Regions from separate parts of the Massilia sp. 05N420 genome, predicted to be linked through region 2. Evidence: predicted binding sites of a transcription regulator. Region 2 holds the regulator's gene; the other holds the start of a gene.

Region 1 (6,385 bases), on a different contig from region 2:
GGCGTCATGCAGGTTCTGGGCGAAGATGGGCAGGCCGCGCGGGACCAGGCGGCGCGCCGCATCGTCCCAGTGGTCGGCGTGCAGGTGGGTGACGACGACGGCGTCGACGTCCAGCAGTTCGCTTAGCGGAACCGGCAGGCCCACCAGGGGATTGGCGAGGTGGCTATTGGCGGTACCCGCGAAACCCGGGTAGGCGCCCTGTGCCGCGAGCAGGGGATCGACCAGCAGGCGCTTGCCGGCGTAGTCGATGACGAGGGTGGCGTTGCGGATCTGTTGGACTTGCATGTCGGCTCCTGAAGTAAGTGAATGTCGGAGCATTGTGCTGGCCAGCTATCAAGCCTGACAGTGGCCCGCAAGCCGATATCCGATAGAATCGGGCCATGACAACATCCAAGCCCATCCAGGTCGCCGTCATCGCCTTCGACGGCATGACGCCCTTCCACCTGTCGGTTCCCTGCCTGGTGTTCGGCAGCAGCCTGGGGGCGCAGGCGGCGTTCTCGCTGCGCGTCTGCGGTCTGGACGGAGACACCCTGGACACCAGCGCCGGCTTCGGCATCCGGCCCAGCCACGGACTCGATGGGCTGGACGAAGCCGACATCGTCGTCATGCCTGCCTGGCACGACGACTGCCGGCCCGCGCCACCGGCCTTGCTGGACGCGCTGCGCCGGGCGCACGCGCGCGGCGCCTGCGTGGTGGCGCTCTGCCTGGGCGCCTTCCCGGTGGCCGAGGCGGGCCTGCTGGATGGGCGCACCGCGGCCACGCACTGGGCCGCCGCGGACGCGCTGGCGCGCCTTTATCCGAAGGTGAAGGTGGATCCGGAAGTGCTGTACGTCGATGAGGACGAGGTCCTGAGCTCGGCCGGGGTGGCGGCCGGGATCGACTGCTGCCTGCACCTGCTGCGCCGCCTGTGCGGGGCCGAGGCGGCGAATGCGGTGGCGCGCCGGCTGGTGGTGGCGCCGCACCGCCAGGGCGGCCAGGCCCAGTTCATCGAACGGCCGCTGCCGGTGTCGCCCAGCGACGGCAGGTTGTCGCGGGTACTCGACTGGGTCAGCCGCCACCTGGACGCCCAGCACGACCTCGACGCGCTGGCCGGGCGCGCCGCCATGAGCCGGCGTAACTTCACGCGCCACTTCCGCCAGGCCACCGGCATGTCCTTCAAGCAGTGGCTGCTGGAGCAGCGCCTGGCCCACGCGCGCAGCCTGCTGGAGGGCAGCGATGCTCCGGTCGAGCTGGTGGCGCAGCGCGCGGGTTTCGGTTCCGCCCTCTCGCTGCGCCAGCATTTCCGGAGCGCGCTGCAGACCTCCCCGGCGGCCTACCGCCGCCAGTTCAGAACTTCGTCTCGAGCATCGCCCGCAGCTGCAGCATCGTCGGCGTGATCGTCGTATCGGTCAGGCGGCTGCCGTCCGCGCTCACATAGGTGGCGGCGCCGACGTTATCCTGGCGCAGGGTATTCGCCAGCGACATCCGCACCTGGGTCTTGGGCGTGAACTTCCATACGCCGTACAGGTCCAGCGAGCGCTTCACGCCGGCATAGGCGTACTGGTTCTGCGAGATGCGCACCGGGCCGCCGTTCTGGAAGCTCAGGCTGCCGCCGAAGGTGGCCGGCAGGCCGTCGAATTTATAGTCGAAGCCGAAGGTGCCGGAGAGGGGCGTCTGCTGATCCAGGCGGTTGTTCGGACCCGGCACCATCGACAGGCTGGACCAGCTGCGCGTGACGTTGGCGCGCAGGTCCAGCGCCGGCCAGCCCGGGAACATCTGGCGCAGCGGCAGCTTGGCTTCGAGTTCGATGCCGCGGGTGTTGGCGGCGCCGTCGTTGACCGGCATCGACACCCACAGGCCGTCGATGAAGAACACGCGCGAGTGGGTGATGTCGTCGATGTGGCGCACATAGGTGCTGGCCGAGAGCAGTCCGCCGCCCGGCAGGTAGTGTTCGTAGGCCAGGTCCAGGCCCCAGGCCAGTTCCGGCTTGAGCTGCGGGTTGCCCATCGTGTCCGGCGTGGTCGGGCTGTTGTTCGAGGCGATGCCGCGGCGCGGCACCAGGCTGGCAACGTTGGGCGCCTTGTAGGTGCGCGTGATGCCGGCGCGGATCTGGTCGTTCTTCGAACCCGGGATCTTGTACAGGGTCTGGAACAGCGGGCTGAAGACGCTCGAACGGTTGTCGATCGCGGCGTAGCTGTTGCCTTCGCTCTTGATCTGGATGCCTTCCCAGCGCAGGCCGAAGTACACCGACCATTGCTGGGTCACGCTCCACTCGTCCTGGGCGAACAGGGCGAGGCGGCGCACGGTGGCGTCGAAGCTCTCGTCGCGGTTGACGATCGGCGCGCCGACCGTGGTTGTCTCGTGTTGCAGGCGGGTCTCGTTGCGCAGGCTGTAGGCGCCGTCCCAGCCGACCGCGATCGCATGGCCCTGTCCGACCGGACGCGAATACTTGCCGGTGCTGCTCCAGCCCTTGTCGGTGAAGTCGCTGTCGATGTCGCGGTCGAGCGCCAGCACATCGTTCGGGTAGTACTGCAACTGTCCCACGCCGCTGTCGCGGTGCGCGTAGTTGACGCCGAACTTGGCGTCGATCTTGGCACCGTCAAGCAGGCGCCTGGTCCACGACAGGTCGCTGCGCAGCATTTCCATCTTGTTCTCGGCATCGGTGGCGGTGGCCACGTAGCGCGGCGGCGCGCCCAGCGAAGTCACCACGGTCTCGGGCGCATCGCCGCGCGAACGGGCGATGTTGATGAAGTTCTGCGAGGTGATCACTTCGCCGGCGCCGAGGTTCCAGTTGATCCGCGGCGAGAGGCCGATCGCCAGCAGGCGGCCGCGGTTGCCGTCCCAGGCGACGCGGTGCAGGACTTCGCGCCCCGCGGCGTCATAGCCTTCGGTGACGATGTGCGAAGGACGGTCCTGGCGGCCGTACAGCACGTTGCCGCTCATCGCATACGACATCTTGCCGCTCTTGTCCGACAACTGGAAGGTCGAGACCGCGCCATAGGCGCCGTTCTCCGCCTGCACGCCGGTCTTGAGTTCGCGCTGCGCGGTCTGGACCTGGCGCTTGAGGACGATGTTGATGCCGCCGGCGATCGCCTGGGTGCTGTACTCGGCGGTGGCGGCGCGCATGATCTCGATGCGCTCGACCATCTCCGGCGACACCTGGTCCAGCGAGAAGCCCGGCGGCGCCGGCTCGCCGTTCAGCAGGATCTGCGTGTAGCCGTTGCCCAGGCCGCGCATGCGGACGTCGCCGCCGCGGCCCTGCACGCCGCCCACGGTAATTCCAGGCAAGCGCTTCAGCACTTCGCCGAGGGTGGTGTCGCCGTGGCGCAGGATCTCTTCCTGGTTGACGACGATCTTGGTGGCGGTATCGTCGCGGCGAGCGTCGTAGGCGGCGGCCTGGCCCTTGACCTCGACCTGCTGCACCGGGGCCGCTTTGTCCGCAGGCTTGGCCGTGGTGGCCTGGCCGGCGGCGTAGGCGCTGAACATGCCGAAGATGGCGGGCGATGCGAGGAGCAGGCGGACGAGGTGTTGGGTGTTCTGGCGTGACATGGTTTTTGTTGTTAGCGATGAGCTGTTGATCGAGCCCGCATCATGCCGTCCAGTACGTACAGCCGACAGGCCGATGCGACGAAATGCCGAAAATACGGCGCGAAATGCTGCATGGCCATATGTACGGTAGCGCACTGTCGACCCGCTTTACATATTTGTGACGGGTATGCACCCTGCATTGTTAAATTCTTTTTCAAATCAAGGACGTGGATGCGCAGGCGCAATCCTTGCTTGTTAAATGGAATCATTTCTGGAGACACATATGTTCCGCAAGATTCTCTGCCTGGCCGCCACCGCCCTCGTCACCCAAGCCGCTTCGGCGAATGTCCTCTACACCTGGCAGCAGGTGGCACACACGGATGCGACGCCGGCCGGCCTGCATCTCGAACTCGAATTCACCGACACCGCCGTCGCCCAGGGCACACTCTCGCTGAACGTCGAGAACCAATGCATGGCGGAGATCTGCGAAGAACAGCAGGACAGCCTGCTGGCGCTGCACTACTGGTATGCCGGCGACGACGGCCAGCAGCACTGGAACCGCATCGACTACCGCTATCGCGATGAAACCCTGCCCGGCCTGCAGCGCTTGTCGATGACGCTGCAATTCCTGGCGGACGGCCGGATGAAAGGCAGCATCATGGCCAACGACGGCTTCTCGGATTTCACCATGCAGGGCGACGACGGCGTGTTCACCATGCTGTGGGCGCACAGCGACCAGCCGGACGGCTGCGGCGACGCCTATCCCTCCTGCGCGGGCGAGCGCGGCGTCCTGCGCAAGGCCGCCCAGGTAGTCGTGCAGCCGCAAACCCAGGCCTTGCCGGAACCGGCCGGGCTGGCCAGCCTGGCGATCGGCGGCCTGGCCGCCTGGCTGGCGCGCCGCCGCCGCGGCACGCCTCTCAGGAATGGATGAGAAAAATTGTTACAACTTTGCGCTTGAACTAGCGTGAGGCGTCGTCATCCACCTATCAGGAGGATAGACGATGAAATGCGCACTGCTCGTAGAACATGACCCGCTGGCTTGCGGCGAGATTGCCACGCTGCTGAAATCGCTCGGCTATATCGTCGCGACCACGGACAGTCCGCGCGCGGCCCTGAACACGGCCCAGACGGTGCGCTTCGACCTGATCCTGACCTACACCACCTCCAACGCGGACGACCGCCGTTCCTTCATCGGCGAGATCACCCGGCTGGCGCCGCGCGCGCCGGTGGTCCTGCTGCTCGACGACGAAAGCCATGTGCCCCACTACCATGCGGGCCGCATCGCGGTGCTGGCCAAGCCGGTCACGCTGCGCTCGCTGCGCCGCGTGATCGAGTTCGGTATCGACGGCAACGGCGCCATGCCGTCCTATGCGATGCAGCCGGCGCCGCGCGACGAGCGGCGGCGCCAGGGGCAGCGGCGCATGCGGCCGCGCTGAAAGCGGCCGGCACTAGCGGCGCTCGACGCTCGCCACCAGCCCTCGCCTGCCGTTACGGTCGAAGGCCGCCGCCTTGATCGTGCCGCGCTCCGTGATCGGTCCCGTGACAGGCCGGCTGGCGGACGTCGGATCGCTGCCGTCAGTCGTATAACGCAGCGTGATCCCGGGCAGCGCATGATTCACCAGCACCTGCTCGCCATCCACCATCAGGCCGGGCGGCGCGATGCGGTAGGCCACGCCGGTCTGTTCGAGGTCGAGGCGCGGCAGCACGCGCTGGCCCAGCGCATTCACGAAGCCGGACCAGGCGCGGCGATGCAGCGCGGCCGCCTTCGCCGCATCCTGCTCGCCAGCCCAGGCCGGATCGGGCGCCCAGGCCCGTTCCGCCACCGCCAGCAGGCGCGGCATGACGAGGTAGTCGATGCGGCTGGCATCGCGCACGGTCTCGGTGAACAACGTCGCCTCTAGTCCGCGCACGTGGCGCTTGCCGTAGTCGGTCAGCCCGTCCTTGCCGACGCGCGCCGACTCGGGTGCATTCCTCAGCATGTCGAAGGGGACGAAGTCGTAGACGGTGTCCAGCTCGACGTAGTCGTTCCAGTTGACGCCCGGCTCCTCCGGATTCGGGTTGGCCGCCATGTCCAGGTACATGGCGCCGACCGGCGCCAGCACGATGTCGTAGCCGCCGTTGGCGAGGCGGTTGGCGAAGTCCTCGGCACCGCGCGAGTCGTTCCATACCCAGGCGGTGAAGCCGCGCGTGGTGAAGCGCGGATTCGGGATCAGCTTGCTGCGGCCGGCGAGCAGCGTCTGGCGCGCCGCCAGCTCTTCCCAGCCGGACGTGCTCAAGCCGTGCCGGCGCATGATGCCGTCGACGCGGTCGTAGAAGTAATCCCACAGGTCGGCCGTCGACGCCAGCTTCTCCTTGCGCATGCGCGCGAGGCTGGCGGGCGAGCGCTCCCATGCGCCGTTCGCCAGTTCGTCGCCACCCATGTGGATGGTGCGCAGCGGGACACCGGCCTCGCGGTGCAGCGCCACGATCTGCGCGACCACGTGGTCGATGAAGGCGAAGGTCGAATCGAGGCCGGGATCGATGACGTTGTCGGTGAAGTACTGCGCCGAACTGTACTTCGAGCGGTCGTCGAAATCGTTCAGCAGGTACTTCGCGGCGTCCTTGCCGCCGGCCGCCTTCAGGCGGTGGTAGCGCGCCGCCATCGCCTGCACGGCGGCGCGCGCGTGGCCGGGCATCTCGATTTCAGGGATCACCTCGATGTGGCGGGCCTTCGCATGGCGCAGGATCGCGATGTAGTCGGCGCGGCTGAAGTAGCCGCTGCCGCTCGGGTCCTTCGGATCGGGACCGGAACCATAGGCCGGCTGCAGGCGCACGCCGGGCCTGGCACTGTGGCCGCGCACCGCGCCGATCGCCGTCAGTTCCGGCAGGCCGGCGATCT
Region 2 (9,851 bases):
AAAACGATTGCGCGCGATCAAACCGATGTTTGGCCACAGGGATAAAACAGCCAGTCGTACAGACGCGAAATCGAATGTCATGGCCATGAAACAGGCCTATAATTCCCGCTCGCAAGAACCTGGGTGTACCGCAACAGAAGCGTGTTATGACTAATCTAAGCAAAATCCTCTCGCTCGAAAACGTTCAGCTCGATCTGGAAGTGTCGAGCAAGAAGCGCGCCTTTGAACAGGCCGGCCTGATCTTCGAGAACAACTGCGGCATCGCCCGCTCGACGGTCTCGGACAACCTGTTCGCGCGCGAACGCCTCGGTTCGACCGGTCTCGGTCATGGCGTGGCCGTGCCGCATGGCCGCATCAAGGGCAGCAAGAGCCTGAAGTCGCCGCTGGCCGCCTTCGTCCGCCTGGCCGAGCCGATTCCCTTCGAATCGCCGGACGGCCAGCCGGTCAGCCTGCTGTTCTTCCTCCTGATCCCGGACCACGTGACCCAGCAGCACCTGGAAATCCTGTCCGAAATCGCCGAACTGTTCTCCGACGAAGCCGTGCGTACCGCGCTGGCCACCGATCCGGACCCGCGCTCGGTGCATGAACGCATTATCAACTGGCAACCGAGCCTGCAGGCACTGGGTTAGAATAAGGCCATGCTCCAGACTCCGCTGACCATCCAGAGGCTGTACGACGACAATCGCGATAGCCTGCAACTTGGCTGGTTCGCGGGCTTCCCCGGCGGCGAGCGCCTGATCTCGGGCGACGCCGTCTCGGCCGCCGACCAGGTTGGCCACCTGAACCTGATCCACCCGGGCCGCATCCAGGTGTTCGGGCACCAGGAACTGAATTACTACCAGCGTCTCAAGTCGGGCTCGCGTAGCCACATGATCGGCGAAATGATCGCGGGCGGCCCGCCGGCCCTGATCATCGCCCAGGGCCTGGACACCCCGCCGGACATCCTCGCCATCTGCGACGAGCAGAACATTCCGCTGTTCTCGACCCCGCTGCCGGCCGCCCAGGTCATCGACTTCCTGCGGGTCTATTTATCGAAGAAACTGGCGCAGCGCGTCATCATGCACGGCGTGTTCATGGACGTGCTGGGCGTGGGCGTGCTGATCACCGGCGATTCCGGCCTCGGCAAGAGCGAGCTGGGCCTGGAACTGATCTCGCGTTCGCACGGCCTGGTGGCCGACGACGCGGTCGAATTCTCGCGCATCGCCCCGAACATGATCGAGGGCCGCTGCCCGCCGCTGCTGCAGAACCTGCTCGAAGTGCGCGGCCTGGGCCTGCTGGACATCAAGGCGATCTTCGGCGAGACCGCCGTGCGCCGCAAGATGCGGCTGAAGTTGATCGTGCATCTGGTCAAGCGCGGCGCGCTGGACGAGGAAGTCGAGCGACTGCCCTTCCACTTCCCGACCGAGGACGTGCTCGGCCTGCCGATCCGCAAGGTCGTGATTCCCGTCGCGGCCGGCCGCAACATCGCGGTGCTGCTGGAAGCCGCGGTGCGCAATACCATCCTGCAGCTGCGCGGTATCGATACGCTGCAGGAGTTCATGGAACGTCAACGCCAGGCGATGAGTGGCGATTAGGTTCTGAGTTACCACCATCGCAACTGGCCTGGCCACTGGCGACAAGGTCTTACCGTTGCGGTATGATGGACACATGCGAATCGTTCTCATCACCGGTATCTCGGGTTCCGGCAAGTCGGTAGCCCTCAATGTTCTCGAAGACGCAGGCTACTACTGCGTCGACAACCTGCCGCCCGCCCTGCTGCCTTTGCTGGTCGAGACAGTCAATGGCGCCGACAGCAAGTGCGTCGCCGTCGCCGTCGACGCCCGCAGCGCCGAGTCGCTGGCGGAACTGCCGGCCACGGTCCGCACGCTGCGCGAACAAGGGCATGACGTCAAGGTGATGTACCTGACTGCCAGCACCCATTCGCTGGTGGCCCGCTTTTCCGAGACCCGCCGCAGCCATCCGCTGTCGCACGAGCTGCGCCCGGGCGAGAACCCGGCTTCGCGCCGCACGCTGATCGAATGCATCTCGGAAGAGCGCGACCGCCTGGGAGCGATCGAGAAGCTGGGCCATGTGATCGACACCTCGGAAATGTCGGCGAACAAGCTGCGCGCCTGGGTCAAGGAACTGGCCGAGATCGAATTCGCGAAGCTGACCCTGTATTTCGAATCCTTCGCCTTCAAGCGCGGCGTGCCGCTGGACGCCGACTTCGTGTTCGACGTGCGCGCCGTGCCGAATCCCTACTACGATGTGACCTTGCGCCCGCTCACCGGCAAGGACGCGCCCGTCATCGCCTTCCTCGACGCCCAGCCCCAGGCCGTCGAAATGCTGGCCGACATCCGCGCCTTCGTGGCCAAATGGCTGCCCTCGTTCAAGACCGACAACCGCAGCTACCTGACGGTGGCGGTCGGCTGCACGGGTGGACAGCACCGCTCCGTGTACATGGCGGAACGGCTGGCGGCTTACTTCGGCGAATCCGAACGGGTGGTTGTGCGGCATCGCGAGCAGCACTGATAGCCGAACCGGGATCCCCGCCTCCGCGGGGACGACGAGCTAACACTCACACCAGCCCGGTCGCGTAAAACACCCCAATCACAAAGAACACCGCCAGCGTCTTGATGACGGTAATCGCGAAGATCTCGCGATACGACTCGCGGTGCGTCAGCCCGGTCACCGCCAGCAGGGTGATCACGGCGCCGTTGTGCGGCAGCGTGTCCATGCCGCCGCTGGCCATCGCCACCACGCGGTGCAGGACTTCCATCGGAATGTGGGCCGCTTCGGCGCCCTTGATGAACAGGTCGGACATCGCGGCCAGCGCGATGCTCATGCCGCCCGAGGCCGAGCCGGTGATGCCGGCCAGCGAACTGACCGACACCGCCGCATTCACCAGCGGGTTCGGAATCCCCTTCAGGGCATCGCTGACGACGATGAAGCCCGGCAGTGCGGCGATCACGCCGCCGAAACCGTATTCGGACGCGGTATTCATCGCCGCCAGCAGGGCGCCGCCGACGGCTTCCTTCGAACCGCTGGCAAAGCGCTGGCTGACGCGGCGGAAGGCGGTCGCGAGCACCAGCAGGATGCCGAGCAGCAGCGCGGCTTCGACCGACCAGATCGCCAGCACGCTCTTGACCGTGGCCGTCAGCGGCGTGTGCACGCCCGGCAGCACTTCGGGCGGCACCGTATAGGCGCCGGCGCCGTACCAGACCGGGATCATCTTGGTGAACGCGAAGTTGGCCACGCCCACCAGCACCAGCGGCAGCACCGCGATCAGCGGATGCGGCAGCGCTTCCCGGTTCGCCTCCGCCTCGGGCACATCGGCGTGCGCGCCATAGCCCTCGCCTTTCGCCATCGCGGCGCGGCGGCGCCATTCCAGGTAGGCCAGGCCGACCACGATGATGAACACCGAACCGATGGTGCCGAGCACGGGCGCGGCCCAGCCGGTGGTCTTGAAGAAGGTGGTCGGGATGATGTTCTGGATCTGCGGCGTGCCCGGCAGCGAATCCATGGTGAACGAGAAGGCGCCCAGTGCGATCGCGCCCGGCATCAGGCGCTTCGGAATATTGCTCTGACGGTAGAGCTCAGCCGCAAACGGATACACGGCGAACACCACCACGAACAGCGACACGCCGCCATAGGTCAGCAGCGCGCACACGGCGACGATCACGGCGTTCGCGCGCGAGCGGCCGATGTAGCGGATCGCCGCCTGCACGATGGATTTCGAGAAACCGGACATCTCGATGACCTTGCCGAACACGGCGCCCAGCATGAAGACCGGGAAGTAGAGCTTGACGAAGCCGACCATCTTTTCCATGAAGATGCCGGAAAAGACCGGCGCCACGGCGGACGGGTCGGTGAACAGGACCGCGCCGAGGGCGGCGATCGGTGCGAACAGGATGACGCTATAACCGCGGTAGGCGGCCACCATCAGGAAGGCCAGCGCGGCCAGGACGATCAGAAACGACAAATTGGACTCCTCTATTGTTGTGCTTGGCTATGCCATTATTTCATTGCCTGATGAAATCATCGCATAAATTCGTGCTTATGCTGCAACGCATTATCGGTAGGCGAAAAAAAACCCGGCGGATGCCGGGGCGGCGGAGCGGGCGCCGCTTATGCCAGGTGGCGCAACGGATGCGCATGCGCCGGCCACACCGGCTCGAAGAAGCGCGCCACCATCTCCGGCGTGACGGCATCCAGCGCGGGCGGGTTCCACTTCGGCGCATTGTCCTTGTCGATCACCAGCGCGCGCACGCCTTCCAGCACTTCGCCGTGTTCGAAGTTGCGGCGCACCAGCGAGCGCTCCATGCGCAGGCAGGCAGCCACGTCCATCGTGGCGCCGCGCACCAGCATCTCGCGCGTCACGCACATCATCAGCGGCGAGCGCTGGCGCATCGCGGCCAGGGCCTTCTGCGCGAATGGGGTGTCATCGCCCTCCAGCGAGACCATCACGGCCTGTACCGAGTCGGCGCCAAAGTGCCTGTCGACCAGCGCGCGTTGCGCTTCGAGTTCGCTGGCGCCGGCCTGCTGCGCGAACGGCGCGGCGAAGGCGCGGATCGCATCGGCCAGCTGCTTGCCCGGCGTCGCAGCGATCAGCGCATGCAGTGCCGGCAGTTCGGCGCCCGGCACGAACACGTCGGCCAGGCCGACGTAGAGCGCATCGGCGGCGCCGATGGTCAGCCCCGTCAGTCCCAGATGCATGCCGAGCGCGCCCGGCGCATGCGACAGGAAGTGGCTGCCGCCGACGTCCGGGAACAGGCCGATGTTCACCTCGGGCATGGCCATCTTCGTGCGTTCGGTCACGATGCGCAGGCCGGTCTCGGGCCCGCCCTGGGCGATACCCATGCCGCCGCCCATGACCACGCCGTCCATCAACGAGATATAGGGTTTCGGATAGAAGTGGATCAGGTGGTTCAGCGCGTATTCTTCGGTAAAGAAGTCTTCCAGCAGCGCACTGCCTCCAGTGGGCGTGGCGCGCCCGGCCTGGTGGAAGAAGCGGATGTCGCCGCCTGCGCACAGGGCTTTCTCGCTGCTGCTCTTGATAACGACGGCGTCGACGTTCGAATCGTCGCGCCAGGCCAGCAGGGTCTCCGTCAGTGCGCGCACCATCTCCAGCGACAGCGAGTTCAGGGCCTTGGGACGGTCGAGGGTAATGATGCCGGTGCCGCTGGCAACGCGGGTCTGCACGTATTCGCTCATGTTCTTTTATTTATTGAAATGGAAAACGGCATTGTAGCGCGGCCCGGAAAACGAAAAGGGCGCCAGATGCGCCCTTCCTTGCTTGTGCTGCGCCAGCGGAAGGATCACGCTGTAGCGGCAGCTTCTCCTCCATCGTTGGGTATGCGCTTGAGCGGTGTACTACTGTGATCCTGCAGCATCTGCTTGTACTTCTGCACCTGCCGGTCGAGCCGGTCCATCAGCATGTCGATCGCGGCGTACAAGTCGTGCGCGGCGCTGGCGACGTGAACGATCTTGCCGGCGAGGCGCAAGTTGATCTCGGCCTTCTGGCGTTTTTCTTTCTCGGTGAGATTGTCAATGCAGAGGATGACGTGGGAGTCGATCACTTGATCGAAATGGCGGGTGATGCGTTCGAGCTTGTTCTGTACGTATTCACGGATTGCCGGGGTTACATCGAGATGATGTCCGCTGATAGTGAGATTCATACACACTCCTTTGATGATGCGCTGCCTGTCGTACGCGCATACCACGCACCAGGGCAGCGTTGTTGCAAGAAGCTTGCTGCAAGAGCTTGCTGAAAGAGCTTGCTACAGAGATTTACGGAGGCTGACGGGAGGGATCTTCAGCGCCTCGCGGTATTTCGCTACCGTGCGGCGTGCGATAACCATTCCCTGTTCCCCTAGCATCTCCGCGATCTTGCTGTCGGATAAAGGGTTTTTGGGGTCTTCTGCTCCTGTGAGTTGTACGATGAGAGCCCGGATCGCGGTCGAGGAGGCTTCTCCTCCTGCCTCGGTCGCGACGTGACTCCCGAAAAAGTACTTCAACTCGAACATGCCGTGCGGCGTCAGCATGTATTTCTGAGTTGTGACACGAGAAATTGTGCTCTCGTGTAGACCTAGTGTATCAGCTATCTCACGTAAAACAAGGGGCCGCATGGCAACGGCGCCATGGGAGAAAAAGTTCCGCTGGCGCTCCACGATTGCTTGAGCTACCCGAAGGATAGTATCGAAGCGCTGGCGCATGTTTTTGATGAGCCATTTTGCTTCCTGCAACTGCGCCGCCAGCTGGGATTCCGATTTTCCCTGCTTCATCAAGGTGGCATACAGGCTGTTCACGCGCAGGCGCGGCATCACCTCGGGATTCAGCTGCACGCTCCAGCCGTCCTTCGCGCGGCGCACGATCACGTCCGGCACCACGAAGTCGGAAACGTCGGAAGCGAAGGCCGCGCCCGGATGCGGATTGCAATGGCGGATCACGGCCTGGGCTTCGCGCAGGTCTTCGTCGTCGCAGTCGAGGGCTTTCTTGAGCTTGTTGAATTCGCGCTGCGCGAACCAGGTCAGGTAGCGTTCGACGATGGTCAGCGCCATGCGCCGCGTGACCAGCGGCACGCCCGGCATGCGGCGGATCTGCAGCGCCAGGCATTCGGCGGCGCTGCGCGCGCCCACGCCGGGCGGGTCCATGCTTTGCACCAGCGCCAGTGCGGTGCGCAGCTCCTCGAATTCCACTTCGAGTTCGGCCGGCAGGCGCGCATGCAGCTCGTCCAGGGTTTCTTCGAGGTAGCCGTTGTCGTCGAGGGTGTCGACGACGATCTCGACCAGCGCGCAATCGCGCGGCGACATGCAGGTCAGGCGTACCTGCTCCATCAAGTGTTCGCGCAGCGAGACCGGGCTGGCTTCCAGCTGCGGGCGGCCATCCTCTTCCTCGCCGCCGCTGCCGCTGCCGGAACGGCCAGACTCGCCCCAGTCCATGTCGTGCTCGGCGCCGCCGGCATCGCCGTTGTCGCTGTCGCCGCCTTCGGCTTCGGCGCCACCGCCGCCATTGCCCTCCTCGCCCTGGCTGGACGAGGGCGGCGAGTCGGGCGTGGTCGAGGTCGACGCGCCGTTGTTGATCGCGCCGTCGGCCAGCAGGCGCACCGAGTGGTCGAGCGGATCGTCGAGGCGTTCGAGCAGCGGGTTGTCGCTGAGGACCTGTTCAATCTCCTGGTGCAGCTCGAGAGTGGACAGCTGCAGCAGCCGGATCGACTGCTGGAGTTGCGGTGTCAGCGCAAGGTGCTGTGAGGTCTTGAGTTGCAGCGTCTGTTTCATGACTACATCCGGAAATGTTCACCCAGGTAGACGCGGCGGACGGATTCATTCGCGATGATGTCGTCCGGGCGTCCCGACGCCAGCACCGCGCCCTGGTTGATGATGTAGGCACGGTCGCAGATGCCGAGCGTCTCGCGCACGTTGTGGTCGGTGATCAGGACGCCGATGCCGCGCTCCTTCAGGAAGCGCACGATGCGCTGGATCTCGATCACCGCGATCGGATCGACGCCGGCAAACGGCTCGTCCAGCAGCACGAAGCGCGGGTTGGTGGCGAGGGCGCGCGCAATCTCCACGCGGCGCCGTTCGCCGCCCGACAGCGACAGCGCCGGGTTCTCGCGCAGCTTCTCGATCTGCAGCTCGGCCAGCAGCTCGTTGAGGCGCTCCTCGATGCGGTTCTTGCCCAGCGGCTTGCCGTCCTCGCGCTGCAGTTCCAGCACGGCGCGGATGTTCTCCTCCACCGTCAGCTTGCGGAACACCGAGGCTTCCTGCGGCAGGTAGGACAGGCCCAGCATGGCGCGCCGGTGGATCGGCAGGCTGGTGATGTCGGTGCCGTTGATGACGATGGCGCCGGCGTCGGCCGGCACCAGGCCCACGATCATGTAGAACGAGGTCGTCTTGCCGGCGCCGTTCGGGCCGAGCAGGCCGACCACCTCGCCGCAGGCGACCTGCAGCGAAACGTCGCGCACCACCAGGCGCTTGCCGTAGCTTTTCTGCAGCCCCTTGGCCACCAGGGTGCTGCCGCCGCTCGCGATGGCGGCGGCGTCTGCGTGTACATCCATCATTGCTTTCCTGCTTCCGGTTGCCCGGCCGACGCAGTGCGGCGCGGATAAAAAGTAAAACTGGCGCGGGCCTTGCCGGGCCTGTCGACGCCGCTCGGGTCGTTCAGGTTCAGCAGGACTTCCTTGCGCGCATCGTAGGCGATGAATTCGCCGCCCATTTCACGCATCACGTTGCGGCCTTCCAGCTGCCTGATGGCGGCGTTCGAACTGAACTTGACGACCTCGGTGCGCTCGTCGTACTCGATGCGCTCGGCCTGGCCTTCGTCCCACTGCTCGGGGCCGCTGTCGCGCTTCTGGCGGAACGACGCCGGCTTGCCGGGCGCCGCGACCAGGACGATGGTCTTGTAACCGTCCGGCGCTTCCTTGATCTCGGCACGCTCGGCCTTCAGCAGCATGGTGCCGCGGGTGGCGGTCACGCCGCCGGTCAGGACCACGGTTTGCGTGACCTGGTCCAGGGTCCCGTTGCCGCCGACCACCTTCAGCGGCTTGAGCGCATCCGCCCGCTCCGCCTGCGCCAGCGGCGCCAGCAACAGCGCGGCAGCGGCAAGGACGGCCTTCATTTACTGCTTCCCTGCCGGCGCCGCCGGCGTGGTCGCGGGAGCCGCCGCCGGCGCGGTACGGCGCGGCGCGATGATGATCGTGCCGCGTCCGCCGCCCGGCTTGCTTTCGCCGCTGGTGTCGTTGAACACGTTGGCCTGCTCGGTGCGGTTGTCGTAGGAGATGAACGGGCCGTTCACCTCGCTGGTCATGCGCTTGCCTTCGAGCTGCTTGACGACCGCGTTCGAGAACAGCTTGACCAGCTCGGTGCGCTCGTCGTATTCGATGCGCTGGGCCTGGCCTTCGACCCACAGGTCGGGGCCGCCGTCACGCTTCTGGCGGAAGGTCGCGGGCTGGCCCGGCGCGGCGGTCAGGGTCACCGCCATATAGCCTTCCGGCGATTCCGTGAGCACGGCCTTGTCGGCCTTGATCGTCAGGGTGCCGCGGGTCAGCACGACGTTGCCGGTGAAGGTGCGGGTCTGGGTGACCTCGTCGATGTGCGCGTTGTTGAAATCGATCTTGGCCTGCTTGAGAGAATCCGCACGCTCCGCCGAGGCGGTCAGGCTTGCCAGCGACAGCGCGGCGACAGCGAGTATTTTTTTCATTGTTTTCCTTTCGGCGGGAAGATGAGTTCTCCGCGGCCGCCCAGCGTCACCTGCTGTGTGGCGTTGTTGGCGACCATGCCGACGCCGGTGACCGAGGCGGCGCCGAGCGTCATCTGGATCGGCTTGTCGGTCTTCGAGATTTCCTCGTCCGGCAGCACGGTCAGCGCCTCGGTGCGGATGCGCATCGGCTTCGAGGTGGCGCTGCCGGGACGCGAGATGTCGACATTGCCGATCAGGTCGATCTGGTTCTGGTCCTGGTTGACGTTGGCGGTGTTCGCCGTCATCGTCATGTGCGGCCGGTCGGTGCTCATGCTCTGCACGACCGGCTTGTCGATCACCGAGGTGTTGTTGGCCGGGCGGTGGGTCAGGCGCTCGCCCGAGATCACGTAGCGCGGCTGGCCAGCTTCCGACATCCGCACGAAGCTGAAGTTGTCGATGATGTAGTCCGGATCGTCGCCCACGTCGACGCGGTGCGCTTCGCCTTCGCCGCGCATCACCTGCACCAGCCAGAAGCTGCCGAAGGCGAAGAACACGGCCGCCAGCATCAATGCCAGCAGACGCCAGCGATGCGCGGTGCGCTTGTTGACGTAGGTCGTGGTCGCCATGGCTTGCGAAGGATTATCCAAAGTACGGTGCCAATGCCTGTTCGTAGGTTCCCTGGGCGCGCATCACCA

The links. The regulator sigma-54, encoded in region 2, starts transcription at its own class of promoters, with help from an activator protein. The targets are predictions, from matches to a motif close to TGGCANGNAANCTGCTTT.
Region 1: a site for sigma-54 is predicted at 3,691-3,708, ahead of AC1DIX_RS09570 (PEP-CTERM sorting domain-containing protein). Genes of this name have one in related genera too.

Annotation. Positions count from the first base shown of each region.
Region 1 covers NZ_JBFTMX010000012.1:97,442-103,826, forward strand. Annotated here, with positions in the region: gene AC1DIX_RS09555 (MBL fold metallo-hydrolase) at 1-285, opposite strand, end outside; gene AC1DIX_RS09560 (GlxA family transcriptional regulator) at 399-1,376, shown strand; gene AC1DIX_RS09565 (TonB-dependent receptor plug domain-containing protein) at 1,327-3,528, opposite strand; gene AC1DIX_RS09570 (PEP-CTERM sorting domain-containing protein) at 3,791-4,438, shown strand; gene AC1DIX_RS09575 (DNA-binding transcriptional response regulator) at 4,509-4,943, shown strand; gene AC1DIX_RS09580 (family 20 glycosylhydrolase) at 4,956-6,385, opposite strand, start outside.
Region 2 covers NZ_JBFTMX010000015.1:216,468-226,318, forward strand. Annotated here, with positions in the region: gene AC1DIX_RS12210 (PTS sugar transporter subunit IIA) at 147-629, shown strand; gene hprK (HPr(Ser) kinase/phosphatase) at 639-1,574, shown strand; gene rapZ (RNase adapter RapZ) at 1,648-2,511, shown strand; gene AC1DIX_RS12225 (GntP family permease) at 2,558-3,961, opposite strand; gene AC1DIX_RS12230 (enoyl-CoA hydratase/isomerase family protein) at 4,108-5,193, opposite strand; gene hpf (ribosome hibernation-promoting factor, HPF/YfiA family) at 5,298-5,657, opposite strand; gene AC1DIX_RS12240 (RNA polymerase factor sigma-54) at 5,760-7,256, opposite strand; gene lptB (LPS export ABC transporter ATP-binding protein) at 7,259-8,035, opposite strand; gene lptA (lipopolysaccharide transport periplasmic protein LptA) at 8,035-8,595, opposite strand; gene lptA (lipopolysaccharide transport periplasmic protein LptA) at 8,596-9,177, opposite strand; gene lptC (LPS export ABC transporter periplasmic protein LptC) at 9,174-9,782, opposite strand; gene AC1DIX_RS12265 (KdsC family phosphatase) at 9,796-9,851, opposite strand, start outside.